Regions from separate parts of the Paenisporosarcina sp. TG-14 genome, predicted to be linked through region 1. Evidence: a T-box and tRNA genes for the amino acid it is inferred to sense, from the RefSeq annotation. Region 1 holds a T-box; the other holds one or more tRNA genes.
What was found. The T-box of region 1 lies ahead of alaS (alanine--tRNA ligase). A T-box ahead of a tRNA ligase gene usually reads a tRNA of that ligase, here a tRNA-Ala.

Region 1 (8,018 bases):
GCTAAGAAAAAGAAATTATCAGACTTAGGCGCGTTTAAAACCGCTTCGATAGACTCGGTTCCAGGATTTGAAATTGGTCCAGGAGGCAATCCTGGGATTACATATGTATTATATGGATGATCTATTTTCAAGTCATCATACAACACACGATCTTTATGCTCGCCAAGCGCATAGAGAACGGTTGGGTCAGTTTGCAATGGCATAGGTTTATCTAAACGGTTTTGGAATACACTCGCTATCATTTCACGATCGCTCTTTGCAGTCGCTTCTTCTTCAAGCAAGGAAGCGAATGTTAACAACCAATGTACAGACCTCTCCTGTTCTTCTAGACTTTCTGTATAGGCAGCCATTTTATTTTCAGATACACTCAACATTTGCTCGACAATAGATTCTAATGCAGGCTTTTCTTCATAAAACGAATAAGTTGCTGGGAATAGATAACCTTCTAAAGAATGTCTAAGATCCGGACCTTTAATTTCATCAGTTAGTAAGGATGGATATTTCGCAATCATTTGATCAATAAATTCCGAGTTCGTTACGAGATCCATAAACTCTTTTTTACTATATGAAGTTTTATCTTCCACTCGTACAGAAATTTCTTCAAGAGTTCGCCCTTCAGGAATTGTCATTGCAAAGAGTGGTTCGCGGTATACTTTTCCTGTTTTCAAACTTTCTATTAACTCATCAAGTGTCATAGATTTGGTTAATAAATATTTACCTGCTTGGAATTCCGATTCATTATTAAACTTCGCATAATACTTAAAAATTTTCGCATCATGAATTATTCCGTTTTTTTCAAGTAGCGTTGCAATCGAATCAAGGTTAGAACCAATTTTGACATCAATAGCAATAGTCTCTTCTGAGTTTTCATCTACTGGTAACAGCGCACTTTTCACATATTTGTATCCACTATAAGCAGTAATTCCTCCACCTATTAGTACAAGAAGAACAATTGCAAGAACAATGCGTCTTACAATTTTCACTTCTTTTTTCTTTTCTTTCATACGATTAAACATAATGTCTTTTTTTGTTTCATTTCCCATGGGTTACCCCCCTCTATCTGAAATTTATTATACAGATTTTTTACCAAAAGAAAAAGGCAAAATGATTTTCATCATTCCGCCCTTTTTTAGAAGACAATTTTTATTTGTTTTCTTCTTCTTCTTCTTCTTCTTCTTCTTCTTCTTCATCTAAGAAAGTGTTTAGCATTTCTTCAATTACGTCCCATTCTTCATCAGACTCGATAGGTAGAAGGTCGCCGTCTTTACCGTCTTCTGAAGGAGTGAAAGCAGAAGCATGAATTTCGATTTCTTCGTTTTCATCTTCTTCTGCAGCTATTGGATAGTAAAGTACATATGATTTGTTAAACTCTTCTGATTCAAAAGTAAAAAGTACTTCGCATAATTGTTCTGTACCGTTATCATCTATAATTGTAATGTTTTGTTGACCGTGTTCCATGAATAATCACCTCTTAATAGATTGACTATCGAGATAGCCTTGTAAAATAAAAATTGCCGCCATTTTATCAATGACTTGTTTTCTCTTTTTCCGACTGACATCTGCACTAATTAGCATTTTTTCTGCCGCAGCTGTCGTCAAACGTTCATCCCATAAGAATACTGGTTTTTCAAACGTTTGTCGTAACAAATCTGCAAAGCGTTCCGATGCTATTGCACGTGGTCCAATCGAGTTGTTCATGTTTTTGGGGTACCCAACCACAAATGAAGATACCTCATGCAAATTCATTAATTCAGCAATACGCTCCATACCGAATTTTTCATTCACTTCATCAATTTTAATCGTCTCAATTCCTTGAGCTGTCCAACCAAAGGCATCACTAATCGCCACACCAATAGTTTTCGAGCCTACATCCAACCCCATTACTCTCATAACTTATGCCTCGTTATTCTTTTTGATGTAGAACTTTACAAGCTCTTCTAAGATTTCATCACGCTCAAGCTTACGGATTAGGTTTCGTGCTTCCTGGTGGCGAGGAATGTATGCCGGATCACCCGAAAGTAAGTAGCCGACAATTTGGTTGATTGGGTTGTACCCTTTTTCCTCAAGCGCCGAATGGACATGAAGCATTACTTGCTTCACTTCTTGTTCCATAGACTCTTCAGGAAAATTAAACTTCATTGTCTTGTCAAATGAACTCATGATCAGCACCTCGCTTTCGGAGTAAAATATATTTGTCTTTTACAAGCATATTTAAGTTGCTTGTTCAGTATAACCGATATCAAGTTTTAATTAAACGCATTTGACATAATCATACACAGATTGTAAAGCTTCTTCAAGTTTCGACGAATCTTTTGCTCCAGCCATTGCCATATCTGGTCGTCCGCCACCTTTACCATCACATTGTTCGGCAACATGTTTCACAATATTACCTGCATGATATTTTCCGCCAGTTAAATCATTTGTTACACCAGCAATTAACATGACTTTGTCACCTTCAGCGGCACCTAAAACAATAACTGCTTGATTCATTTTCGTTTTCAAATCATCCATCATTTGTCGAAGTTGGTTATTGTCTTTTACTTGTACGCGTGAAGATAAAACCGTAATTCCATCAATTTGTTGCGCATTTTCTAAAATAGAAGAAGCTTGATTATTTGCCATTTTTGCAGATAATGAATCATTTTCACGTTGGACTTGGCGAAGTTCTTGTTGTAATCCTTGAACGCGTGCAACCACATCTTTTGGATTTGTTTTCAACGATGCAGCTACTTCTTCTAAAATGCTTTCTTCCTCTTTAACAAATTGATATGTACCTTTTCCGGTAACAGCCTCAATTCGGCGAGTTCCAGCACCAATACCACTTTCACTTAACAGTTTAAAGAAACCAATTTGTGAAGTATTACTCACGTGACAACCACCACAAAGTTCTAGTGAATACTGCCCTATTGATACAACACGAACAATGTCCCCATATTTTTCACCAAATAATGCCATAGCACCCATTTGTTTCGCTTCACTAATTTTATGATTTCCCGTAATTACTTGAATATCATCCCAGATTTTCTCGTTTACTTGTTGCTCAATCAATTCAAGCTCTTGCTTTGTCACTTGACCAAAATGAGAGAAGTCAAAACGTAATCGATCTGGACCTACATAAGAACCTGCTTGGTTTACGTGAGTGCCTAAGACGTCTTTTAATGCTTGATGTAATAAATGGGTAGCGGTATGGTTTTTAACTGTTGATTTTCGCATAGATTGATCTACTGTTGCGGTTACATCGTCATTTATTGTTAGTTCGCCAGACTCAATAACAACCGTATGAAGATTTTGGCCATTTGGTGCTTTTTGGACATCTTTTACAAATGCTTTAAACAGGTCATTTTGAATGATTCCGTGATCTGCTATTTGTCCGCCACTTTCAGCGTAGAAAGGAGTTTGGTCCAAAATAACTTTAACTACATCGCCTTCTTGAGCAATTTCAACGTGTTCCCCATCTTTTACCATAACAATCACTTTAGCCGTAGCTATCACTGTATCGTAGCCAATAAAATGACTTTGCTCTTTAATATTCCCTAAAACTTCAGATTGTATTTGCATGGAATCAACATCTTTTCGTGCAGATCGAGCACGTGTGCGTTGAGCTTCTAGAGAAGCTTTAAAACCTTCAAGATCGACTGTCATTCCATCTTCTTCAGCATATTCCTGTGTCAATTCAACAGGGAAACCAAACGTATCATATAAACGGAATGCATCACTACCTGGTATGACCTTCAAACCAGCATCTTGTTGAGTTGAAATAACAGTTGCTAAAATACCAAGACCATCTTGTAGTGTCTCATGAAAACGTTCTTCTTCATTTTTTATTACACGCATGATAAATTCCTGTTTTGCTTTGACTTCAGGGTAGAAATCATTCATAATTTCTCCAATAATTGGAACTAATGTGTGCATAAACGGACGGTCCATACCTAAATTTTTACCGAAACGAACAGCACGACGTAATAAGCGACGCAATACATACCCTCTTCCCTCATTTGAAGGCAGTGCACCGTCTCCAATTGCAAAAGCAACGGTACGAGTGTGATCAGCAATTATTTTAAAGGCAAGGTCATAATTTCCATCCTCGCCATATGTTTTACCCGAAAGTTCTTGTGTTTTACGAATGATTGGTAAGAATAGATCCGTATCAAAGTTTGTCGGGACATTTTGTACGACACATGCCATACGCTCTAAACCCATACCCGTATCAATATTTTGCTTTGGAAGAGGGGTATACGTGTGATCTGGGTTATGGTTAAACTGTGAGAAAACCAAGTTCCAAATTTCTAAATAGCGATCATTTTCTCCACCAGGATACAGTTCTGGATCCGTCATATCATGACCATAACTCTCTCCTCGATCGTAGAAAATTTCTGAGTTCGGACCACTTGGACCTTCTCCAATATCCCAGAAGTTACCTTCTAAGCGAATAATACGCTCTTCAGGGATCCCGACTTCATCACGCCATATTGCATACGCTTCTTCATCCTCTGGGTGAATTGTAATTGATAATAACTGTGGATCAAAACCTATCCATTTTTTATCCGTTAAAAATTCCCACGCCCAGTGAATCGCTTCTTTTTTAAAGTATTCACCAATGGAGAAATTCCCCAACATTTCGAAGAAGGTATGATGACGAGCTGTTTTCCCAACATTTTCAATGTCATTTGTACGAATAGATTTTTGTGCGTTAGTAATACGCGGATTATCAGGTATTACACGTCCATCAAAATATTTTTTTAATGTTGCGACACCACTATTAATCCACAATAGTGAATTATCGTTTATCGGAACAAGCGGTGCACTAGGTTCTAATGCATGCCCTTTTTCAATAAAAAAATCTAAATACATGCGACGAATTTCTGCAGCAGTTTTCATGAATAATTCCTCCTTAAAATAGAAAAAGCCCTTGTCCCTAAAAAAGGGACGAAGGCTTTAATTCGCGGTACCACCCTAGTTACAGCAGAAGTTCTCTGCTGTCTCTCGATTATGCCTTAACGCGGCTTACGACAGGGATTAGCTGCACTCAGGAGTAGCTTTCCATCTTAAAAACTTGAAGGTTCTTTCAGCCAAGGAACCTCTTTCTTATGCAAGCCTCACAAATGTACTTTCTCCATCAACGTTTTCAATCATTTGTTTAAAAGTATAAAAAATAATTGTCTGTGTGTCAATTCTCTTTTGTAAAGTACAAGGAATTAATCCGGTATTTTTCGTTTCTCCACGTAAACGTAAGCTCTATTTCCCATTTAATTCTTTAAGAATATACGTCAAAGGTCTTTCAGCCATCGAAGACAATCTCATACTGTGATCTTCAAAAGCTAAATTGGTTGTAACCGGATTAGGGAAGATCACACATTTCAAGCCTGCTCCTCGCGCTGCTTTTAAGCCATTCAATGAATCTTCAAAAGCAATGGCTTCATCCGGTTTCACATCAAGTGCTTTGATGGCTTGCAAGTATAGTTCGGGGTCTGGCTTAACAGTAGTTACATCATTTCTTGTTTTGATGACTTCAAAATAATGAAGAATGTGAAGCTGAGTCAAATATTTTTCTACCCATTCCCGTTTTGAACTTGAAGCCAACCCAATTTTTAATCCCACTTCTTTTGCAGTAATCAAATACTCTTCCACACCATCTCGTAATTTTGGCTGACCAATCATTTCGTTAAATAGCTTCGATGCCAACTCTTTGATTTCAGAAATAGTTGAGGATTCTTTTATATTGTCCAAAATATATTTATCCAATACTGCATCATCCGTACCGATGACTAATGCAAATTGTTCAATTGTCAAATCTACCTCAAACTGTATTAAGGCTTCCTTAAACGCTTCATACCAAATTGTTTCTGTATCAATAATGAGTCCGTCAAAATCAAAAATCACTGCTTTTATCATATCGCACCTCTTTTGATAGTTTAGTCTATTATAGTCAAATTTTGTATAAAACACCCTTCAACATGAGGGTTGATATTCCGCAAAACTGCTAGCTTTCCGCGGTCTTGCGCCGAACTAACTCGAACTAATCGTTCGAGTGGATTTCGACACTTCGCTATTCCCGCTTGAGCCTACGCTGTTTTACTCCATATCTTTCTCCCATTATTAATATCAGGTGACGTATAAATAAAATCCGCATTTATGTAAGCCGGTATTGGAATTCCAGAAAAAACAGTAGTTGCCAAAACTTCGGTCGTTCAAATTATTCCTTTTGGTGAACTTGTCAATGCGAACTCTTTTTTAAGCACTTTTTGATATTCGTTTAGTCTCTTTTTAAATCTTTCTTTCATTTCTTCATATTCTTCTAATTCTTCTTTCGTTTCAAAGCATAAATATGCTTCATAAGTATCACTTCTATACAACTACTTTCTCAAATAACCTCCCTTGATCGTTCAATTACCCCAATTATTTTAACATAAATACCCATAAATTCATGACTAAGAATTCTTATTAGGAGCAGGATATACTTGTTAAAGAAGGACGAAAAACCACAGGTATGCATACCTGTGGTTTTATTAATCTATTCGTCATTCTGCCACTTCTTCTAAAAAATCAAAAGGTGTTGTTCCATTCATTCCGACTAATGGGTGTATCGTTAAATGATTAGTCGCAGTTAACGACAATTCATGGTCATGGTCACCTTCACTCACACTATTTTCGGCAACAACCGGTTCTGTTACCGCTGGAACTGCCTCACTTAATCGTCCCTTTAATGATGTTAATCTTGCTAAATCGTCATTGCGTTGAATGCCAAATTTAAAGACATCTACATCGCCACAAAGAATTAAGAAATTTTTTGCCCGAGTAATCCCTGTATATAATAAATTGCGTCGTAGCATTTTCATGTAACTACGTACTACTGGCATGATAACAATTGGGAACTCACTACCTTGGGATTTATGAATGGAACAACAATAGGCAAGTGTTAATTGACCTAGATCATTGCGCTGATAGGTTACTTCAATTCCTTCAAATGAAACGATCATCATGTCTTGCTTTTCAATATTTTCATTGGCTTTTGAAATACTTATTACTTCGCCCATATCCCCGTTATATACTTGGCTTTCCGGTTGATTGATGAGCTGTAACACTTTATCGCCAATACGATAGATTGTTTCTCCAAACACTAGTTCCTTGCGTTTTTGGGTATCATTTGGATTGACCATTTGTTGTATCATTTTATTTAATGCATCAATGCCAGCAGGACCTTTATACATAGGGGCCAGCACTTGTAATTCTTTAATGGTATGGCCTTTTGCCAAAGCACTTTTGATGACTTTTTCGACAACTTCCGAAATTTGATCCGGTCCAGCTTTTATAAAAGAACGATCAGATGTTTTATCAGTTATATTCGTTGGCAATTGGCCTTTTTTCATTTGATGAGCTAGTTGAATAATTGATGAGCCAGCAGATTGACGATATATATCAGTTAGTTCTACAGTTGGTATTCGTTTAGATGCTAGTAAATCCTTTAATACTTGCCCTGGTCCAACAGGTGGTAATTGATCTTGGTCACCAACAAAAATGACCTGTGCGCCTTCAGGAATGGCTTTTAATAGTTGGTGGGCTAACCATGTATCGACCATTGACATTTCATCAATTATGATTAGCCTACCTTTAATATCTCTTTCTGTTTCTTCATCTTTATCTTGCCCGGTGAAGCCAAGCAAACGATGTATTGTCATGGATGGAAGGCCTGTTGATTCATTTAATCGTTTAGCTGCACGACCAGTAGGGGCTGCTAAAATAATTGGAAAGGGTTCTTGCTTTTTTGCATAGTCTTTAGGATCAAGCGTTAGGCCATGTAATTCTGCGTATACTTCAACGAGTCCTCTGACTACCGTTGTCTTTCCTGTACCAGGACCACCCGTTAGCAACATGACAGATGCATTCATTCCAAGTTCTATTGCCTCAATCTGGGTCTGTGCATAGGTCACATCTAATCGTTCTTCCGTATCGCCTAGAGCTTTACGAATTTCAGACGTCGGAAAGCCCGTTCTTTCTTGTTGTTCAGCTAACAAAGTTTC
Region 2 (8,018 bases), on a different contig from region 1:
ATCAATTCTTTATAAAAAAGAGAGCCTTTCATATGAGATTGCCACAGCATCATTTCATCTGGAAAGTCTTGTTCAGTTAAAGTAGCTAACTTTAAGTTTGAATCTTTTAGTTTCAATTTAATAGTAGTTGCTTGTAAGACGTATTCAGCGAAGGTGGTTTGACAAATTTTACTGACCCCGAGTTCTGGTAAAACATCTGCTATATAGTCCATAAACAATTTGGATGGAGCTAGAATCATCAGTTTATCGGCTGGGAAATGTTCACCCATTGTATAAAGAAAATAAGAAATTCGGTGGAGGGCGATGGTCGTTTTTCCACTACCTGCTGCACCTTGCACAAGAATGGGTTGTTTTAAATGAGCCCGAATAATTTCATTTTGCTCAGCTTGAATGGTCGACACAATTTCAGTTAAACGAACATCTGCTTTACCTGAAAGAGCTTCTTGTAAAAGCTCATCATTGGTCGTTAAATCAATGTCACGAACTGATTGTAACTCGCCTTGTTCAATTGTATATTGACGCTTTGAAAATAGATGGCCAGTAAAAGTGTCTTCTCGAACGTCATATTCAATATCGCCTAGACGTCCATCGTAATACACATTGGCAACAGGCGAGCGCCAGTCGACAATAATGGGTTCTTGCGTTTCTCGTTGAAATAAAGACGTCTTACCAATGTACAACATTTCACTGTCTTCACCGTCTTTTTGGAAATGAATGCGCGCAAAATAAGGTTTTTGCTGAATGGCTTCTAACCCTTCTTTTTGAGAACGGGCCATTTCGAAAAAGCGGGCATTTGTTAAAATGTTCGTATAGCTTAAACTGGAATCTAAATAATCGAGATCGGCCATGGCATGACGAATATTTTCTTGTGCAGATTTTACATCTCGTTTTGATTCGTCTAGTAACTGTTGCATATAGTTTTTAGTGTAGGTCAGGCGCTCTTGTTCTTGCTCAAAATCAGGATGTTTCTGTGTCATACAGTCCTCCAATATGAAGAATTTTGCGTCCTGCAAGTGATGAATAAAAGATGTTGGGGTTTGAAAACAGATTTGAATTATAACATTATTTGTTAAATCAGTAAAATAAGAATTTTCGAAAAATGCAAGTAGTCTGTTAAAGTGTTTAGTCACATGTCATACTACAGCTAGACGAGATGAGCGAAAGTAGAGACTTAAGGAGATGATACCATGGAAAAAAAGCCATTAGATCAAGGGCAAAACCCTGCTGCACAAGGCGAATCGGGATTACATACAGATTTCAAAGAAAACATGACGTACGGAGAATACCTTCATTTAGATAAACTGTTAACGGCACAAGATGGCTTAAGTGATCACCATGATGAGGCCTTATTTATCATTATTCATCAAGTTTCTGAGTTGTGGATGAAACTCATTTTACACGAACTTCGCGCAGCGATTACTAATATTGAAAAAGATGATTTACAGCCAGCGTTTAAACAACTCTCTCGCGTATCAAAGATTCAAACTCAGATTATTCAAGCATGGGATGTATTAGCGACATTAACACCTGCAGAATATATGGAGTTTCGATCTACTCTCGCAAACGCTAGTGGTTTCCAATCATATCAATATCGGATGATTGAATTTGCACTTGGTTACAAGACAAAACATGTGTTAAAAATTTACGAAAAAGATGAAGAGTTACTTAGTACATTGACTGAAGCTTTCCATCAACCCGGGCTATACGATGCGGCGATTCGCAAGCTAGCTCGAGCAGGTCTGCCAATAGACGAAGAAATTGTTTCACGTGATGTATCAACCCCTTATGAACCAAATGACAGTGTCTTGGCAGCATGGACGACTGTTTACCGAGACGTAGACACTTATTGGGAATTGTATCAATTAGCGGAAAAGCTAGTAGATGTTGAAGATTGTCTTCAGCAATGGCGTTTCCGTCATATGAAAACAGTGGAAAGAATTATTGGCTTTAAAAAAGGCACTGGTGGATCTTCAGGCGTCCATTATTTAAAGAAAGTGTTGGATCAATATTTCTTCCCTGAATTGTGGACATTACGTACAGAAATTTAAGGAGGCTACAGTATGAAAATATATGCACATCGCGGTTCGTCAGGTACTCATCCAGAAAATACACTGGCGGCATTTAAAGAAGCAGCTCGACTAGAGATTTTTGGAGTAGAGCTAGACGTTCATTTAACACAGGATGACAAACTTGTCGTTATTCATGATGAATCTATTAATCGAACATCTAATGGGAAAGGATTCGTAAGGGATTTAACTTTATCAGAATTACGTGCTTACGATTTTGGGAATTGGTTTGGTGATGATTTTAAAGGAGAGTCCATTCCTACTCTAGAAGAAGTATTAAAGATATTTCAAAATACAGCACATCATCTAAATATTGAATTGAAGTCGGATATTTTCGAATATGAGGGCATGGGGGACAAGGTACTCCATTTAGTTGAAAAAATGGGCTTGGCTGAGCGTGTCCTAATTTCTTCTTTTGATCATGAAGCTGTTCGGAATTTCAAAAAATCTGCTCCGCTTATCGAAGTTGCTTTAGTAACAATGGATGTGCTCGTCGATGCCTATGATTATGCACGTTTTATCCCAGCAGATGCTCTGCATATTTCGTACCCAGCAGCTCTGCGTAAGATGACCAAAGAAGCCATGTTAAAAGGAGCTATTATTCGCGTGTTTACGGTAAATGAAGTATTGGATGTACAAGCTTTGCAACAAATTGGCGTCCACGCAATTTTCACTGATTTTCCCGAAAAAATGAAACATGTTTTGGAAGCAGGGAAGATAGACAAATAGGTTTCAATATATTTCTATATAGACGAAAATACTCCTCATTCCCTAGAACTATAAGGGAGATGAGGAGTTTTTATGTATAGCATTGAAGGATTTCGGCATAGCATTCATCTATAGCCAGTGTGCCGAATAGCTACCATTTTGCTTTATGATCTTCGATACTTCCTAGTAATTCTGTGATGAATAAACAGGAACCGTCGTGTAAATGAACGAAACCGTTAAAATATCCAACCATTTGATAACCGTTCAAATTGACGAATCCTATATTAATATTTGCTTCACGTTGTAAAAAAGGAGTAAACGTCAAATTAACATCTGATGAAAACTTAGAACGAATATGCCAAGGGTTCATTAAATCATTTTTGTCATATGTGAAAATAACATCTTCTGAAATTTTTGATACTTGTCCGTCAACGAATACAGCATTTTCAGTCATGCCAGTACCATCTGTCCATGTTCCACCAAAATTGAGTCCAATACGCTGGTTTCCCAACCGTTGAGAAGCGGAAGCCCATTTCCTGGAAGCCTTTCTTGGCCAAACCCCTCGACCATAGTCAAGTACAGCATAACTATCTTCTGAATTGAAGTTGTACCGTTTGTCACCAACTTTGACAAATCCACTTGTCGGCAAAGTATAGTGCTTTGCCGTATGGTGAAATAAATGTCGATTCCACGGAATTACTACATTTAAAGATTCATCATTAACAGGATGCTCAATTTGTAAGTCTGCATGAAGAAATTCACCATCAAAATTTGAAATCGTCACTTTCATATGTGTTTCACCTTGCATATGTAAAAGTTGAATACTCATTTCATTATCAAAAAACGTAATCGTTTCTAGGACTTGATTAGGCATATGAATGCGTTGCCCTAATGAAACCGTAATCGATTTCTCAAAATATCGTTGTGTTTCATAATCTAAGAAGTACACACTACAAATTACAGCATAATCCATATGGCGAATGGACGCTGAAAACATAATATCTTCTCCAAAGACACACCAATTATTCCATTTTTTCTTACGCATAAAATGACCTGATAAATTACTATCAATTAATGATTTTCGCGAAAATCCAATAGCTGCAGGGTTTAAATTTCCTTTTGAATCGCATAGAGCTATAGGATCTAGAATCTCACGTTCTGCATGTTGCTGAACTTTTGGCATCTCAACACCCTCTCGCCTATTGAATCCACTACTAATGTTGTTATATAATACATATTGTAACAAATATATGGCTCTAGCGTATTAGCTCAGATGAAAGTTCACACACAAGTCAATTACTTTACCCAAAAGTATAGACTATTTATTATTTAGTTCAAGGGGGCTTAGCTCAGATGGGAGAGCGTTTGCATGGCATGCAAAAGGTCGTCGGTTCGATCCCGATAGTCTCCATAAAAAAAGCATTTACTTAATCTGAAAAGACTAAGTAAATGCTTTTTTGTTTAAGTGGCGTTTCCAACTACTAATTTTGTAAGTATGAAATTAAGTTTGATTCTTTAAACTGAACCAACTTATATTATATCTACTAAAAAATAACCATAAGATTGGAAAGTAATGTACAATTATTGGTGATATTTCCACTCCTTTAAAAGCAATATCTTTGCAATGCAAGTTTTTAACATTAAAATGGAAATATAATCTTATTTTTTATGTGAAAGAGGCGATTGGTAGTTTATGAATAGTTTACTCATACAAAGTGTTTCTAAATTATTGGAAGATTCGCGCCTATTGACGTACGTGTATTAAATTTTATTGGGAGTGAAATATGAAAGAATTAATTAAAAAATTCAAATTCACTAAATTTCAAAAAATTGCTTTAAGTATAGCTGTTCTAGTTTCTCTAGGTTTTATCGGTTTTGGTATTTTTGGAAAAGATCTTCCGATTGAAAAAAAAGAAGGGACTATTACAGAAAAAACAACCGAAGATGGAGGAAAGATTATTGAAGTAAATGAAGTGATGAAGAAGCCTATCGTAGAAGAATTTCCAATGACTATGTTAGATTATCAAGTTGCTAACGCAATTCATGCTATGTCTCATCAAAAAATTGAAGCAGACAAAAAATGGAGTCTCCTTCCTTTAACTGCAGAACGAGTAACGCGATTAATTGAGGTAATTGAAACTAACAAGAGTGAATATACAAATTGGCGATTGTATTTAAGGATTTTAACACGTTGGTCGGAAAATGATTTTTCTCAAATAGACGATGAACATAATGAAATTTGGGAGCTACAAGGAGGAAATGTTGGTCGAGCGACAGGCATTCTCAGCTATGAAGAAGAATTAGAGTTTATAAAAAAACATTATAAGTAAAAAAGGCACTTACTATTGTGAATGCCTTTTGCATTGAAGAAGTGTCCAGTCTAACTTTGATTTGGACGATACTTTCCCGTGAGGTTGTTCTGGATATACTGTATGTAGTATAAAGCCTTGAACAACCCTGTTTTTTTATTTGAATAAAATATGTTGTCTGTTAAACAGAAAAATTGTTGGTGAAATCCAACTGTTAAAATGATACATTAGCTTTAAGAAAGCTTTAAATAATTAGTGAAGCGGCTACTCAAAAAGTTTGAAGGCAGGCGGACAAGATAGAATTTTTAGCATTTTCATTAACAGAGATTCCGTATGTAGTAATCACATTGGTATTCGCCTTTACACTTCATGAATTTATGCACGCTTGGATGGCATCAATATTTGGAGATGACACAGCAAAAAATCAAGGACGAGTAACACTAAACCCACTGAAACATCTAGATTTTGTTGGGACCCTATTAATTTTTATCGCAGGGATTGGATGGGCAAAACCTGTACCGATTAATAGTACCTATTTTTCTACAAGACGCATTCAATCCATTATTGTTAGTTTAGTCGGACCTCTTAGTAATTTTGTTTTAGCCTTTGTCGGATTTAGTATTTGGTATTTTAATCCAGTTAGCGTTTCAGTAGGAGAATTTCTTAACATCTTTGTTTCTCTGAACGTGGTGTTAGGTGTGTTTAATTTATTACCACTACCTCCCTTAGATGGGTATCGTATCGTGTCTAGCTTATTTTCAGCAAAAATTCAGATGAAACTTCGTCCTTTAGAGATGTATGGTTCAATCCTATTTTTAATCGTGATATTAACTCCGATTGGAGATTTTACCATAATTCCATTTATTAGAACCAGTATAGATGTGGTTATGAATTCTTTCTATTTATTTTATGAATGGATTTTACCAATCTAATAAACAATTATGTTCTTTCATTTAAAAAAGGTGAGGTTCATTTTTCTGTTCAAAATCTTACAGAATGTGCCGGTTTTTCAATCTAAACAAGCAATTCTTTCCTAAATTTGTCGAGGAAAAGATTGCTTGTTTTTGTTGTGTACTAAATAACAGGTGGAAAAAGTGATCTTTTAAAGTAGTGAGGAATTTAAAGGAATAGCGAAATCCCGCTATAGCTATAAAATCGAAGCAATAAATAGTGAATTGAAACATAGACACGGGTATGATGTAGCATCAAATTTAGGTCTATTTGGTATGCAGATACAAGGGGAGACATTGTCATATTCGCCGTAAACCTCGAACGAATTTTAACCTTTCTTAAGGATGCAGAGTGAGCAATACGAAATTTCGCCTTTTTCAATTTAAACACACTTACAAATTTTAATAACGTAAGTTTTTCAGTGGCCTCTTTGATTCCATGAGTGGTTTTTAAATGGAATTTTCAGCAAAAGTTCTTCCTGGAAAGAAGGGTACTTCTTTTCGTAGTATCTGAATTCGTCTACTCAATCCAATAGCAATAACCTAGCCATCATTTTGCGTATCTTCACAATAACCATTTCTTCTAATTCATTCATTAGTCACATAATCTCTCCTAAGGGGGGAACTTACATGTACAATCGCCAGGCGGCTGTTCAATATGCGAACAAATGGTGGAATTCAAATAATCCTGCGTATCCTAGCTTCGACGATGACTGCACAAATTACATTTCGCAATGTTTAAGAGCAGGGGGGGCACCCATGCGTGGATATCCAAATCGTGAAAAAGGATGGTGGATCCAAGGCGGAACATGGAGTTTTAGTTGGACTACATCCCACTCACTTCGTTGGTATTTAGACACATCAACTGTGGGGTTGAAAGCTGTAAAAGTAGCGAATGCCAGAGATTTAGAATTAGGAGATGTCATCAGTTATGATTTTCAAGGGGATGGAAGATTTGATCACACGACAATAGTGACTGGATTTAATGGCAATGAACCACTAGTTAATGCTCATACAAATAATAGTCGGGCGAGAAACTGGCGATATACAGATTCTATGGCTTTTCAAGATGAAACGAAATATATATTTTTTCACATTAAAGATTCGTTTGCATGAAAAAAACCCTTGGGATTTCCAAGGGTTTTCTGTTGCCAACTTGTTTCTCTTTTAGGTGTTATTCAGCAGGGACATGCCAAAGAGCGGCGATTGTTCCTTCACCCGCATGCACAGCAAGTACAGAACTGATTTCTCCAACACGTACTTTAAGTTTTGGTACTTTTGAGTGAATTAAGTTTTTTAATTCTTCTACTTGAGCAAGAACATTTCCGTGCATCAAATCAATGGAAGTAACACCGTCTTTTTCGTGAGCTTCAATAGCTTTATCAACTAAATAGGTAAGAGCCTTCTTATGAGAACGAACTTTATCGAGCGCTTTTAATTCACCTATTTCATTTAAGTGAATGATTGGTTTAATTTTCAGTAAGCTGCCTAGATAAAATTGAAGCCCACTCATACGCCCGCCTTTGTAAAGTTGGTTTAAGTTACCAATTAGAATGTAATTACGGAAGTTTTTCACTTCATTACGTAATTGAGTTGCAATTTCTTCTAGTTTCATACCACGTTCTTGCAAGATAATTCCGCGTTCTACGAGTTTGGTTATTCCTGAAGATAGGGCAAGTGAGTCAACACATTCCATAGGAACTTCGGCAATTTCTGCACCAGATTTAGAGGAAGAAATTGTTCCACTCAACTTTGCAGAGACATGTACAGCGATAATCGCTTCGTAATTTTCACTAATTTTTTCGTATAACTTGGAAAATTCCCCGGCTGCTGGTTGTGAAGTTTTTGGGAATTCTTCTGCCTTTCGAATGCGTTCATACAGCTGGTCAGATGTTAAATCTATTCCATCAGCAAATTGTTCTTGTCCAAAATGAATGGTTAGTGGAACAACATGAACATCAGGGTGGGCAGCAAGTATATCGCTA

Region 2: it encodes a tRNA-Ala, which carries the amino acid that the T-box ahead of alaS (alanine--tRNA ligase) is inferred to sense. The anticodon was not compared.

Annotation. Positions count from the first base shown of each region.
Region 1 is NZ_AMGD01000021.1:148,263-156,280, forward strand. It holds gene mltG (endolytic transglycosylase MltG) at 1-1,043, opposite strand, end outside; gene C406_RS0108505 (DUF1292 domain-containing protein) at 1,144-1,458, opposite strand; gene ruvX (Holliday junction resolvase RuvX) at 1,465-1,890, opposite strand; gene C406_RS0108515 (IreB family regulatory phosphoprotein) at 1,894-2,160, opposite strand; gene alaS (alanine--tRNA ligase) at 2,251-4,878, opposite strand; T-box leader at 4,920-5,129, opposite strand; gene C406_RS0108525 (HAD family hydrolase) at 5,236-5,892, opposite strand; gene C406_RS20515 (hypothetical protein) at 6,189-6,353, opposite strand; gene recD2 (SF1B family DNA helicase RecD2) at 6,519-8,018, opposite strand, start outside.
Region 2 is NZ_AMGD01000011.1:47,103-55,120, forward strand. It holds gene helD (RNA polymerase recycling motor HelD) at 1-977, opposite strand, end outside; gene kynA (tryptophan 2,3-dioxygenase) at 1,188-2,048, shown strand; gene C406_RS0104745 (glycerophosphodiester phosphodiesterase) at 2,061-2,795, shown strand; gene C406_RS0104750 (DUF2804 domain-containing protein) at 2,926-3,957, opposite strand; tRNA gene C406_RS0104755 (tRNA-Ala) at 4,113-4,185, shown strand; gene C406_RS0104760 (DUF6241 domain-containing protein) at 4,559-5,104, shown strand; gene C406_RS0104765 (site-2 protease family protein) at 5,431-6,015, shown strand; partial or broken gene C406_RS20115 (IS5/IS1182 family transposase) at 6,217-6,389, shown strand; gene C406_RS0104770 (amidase domain-containing protein) at 6,664-7,149, shown strand; gene C406_RS0104775 (DegV family protein) at 7,208-8,018, opposite strand, start outside.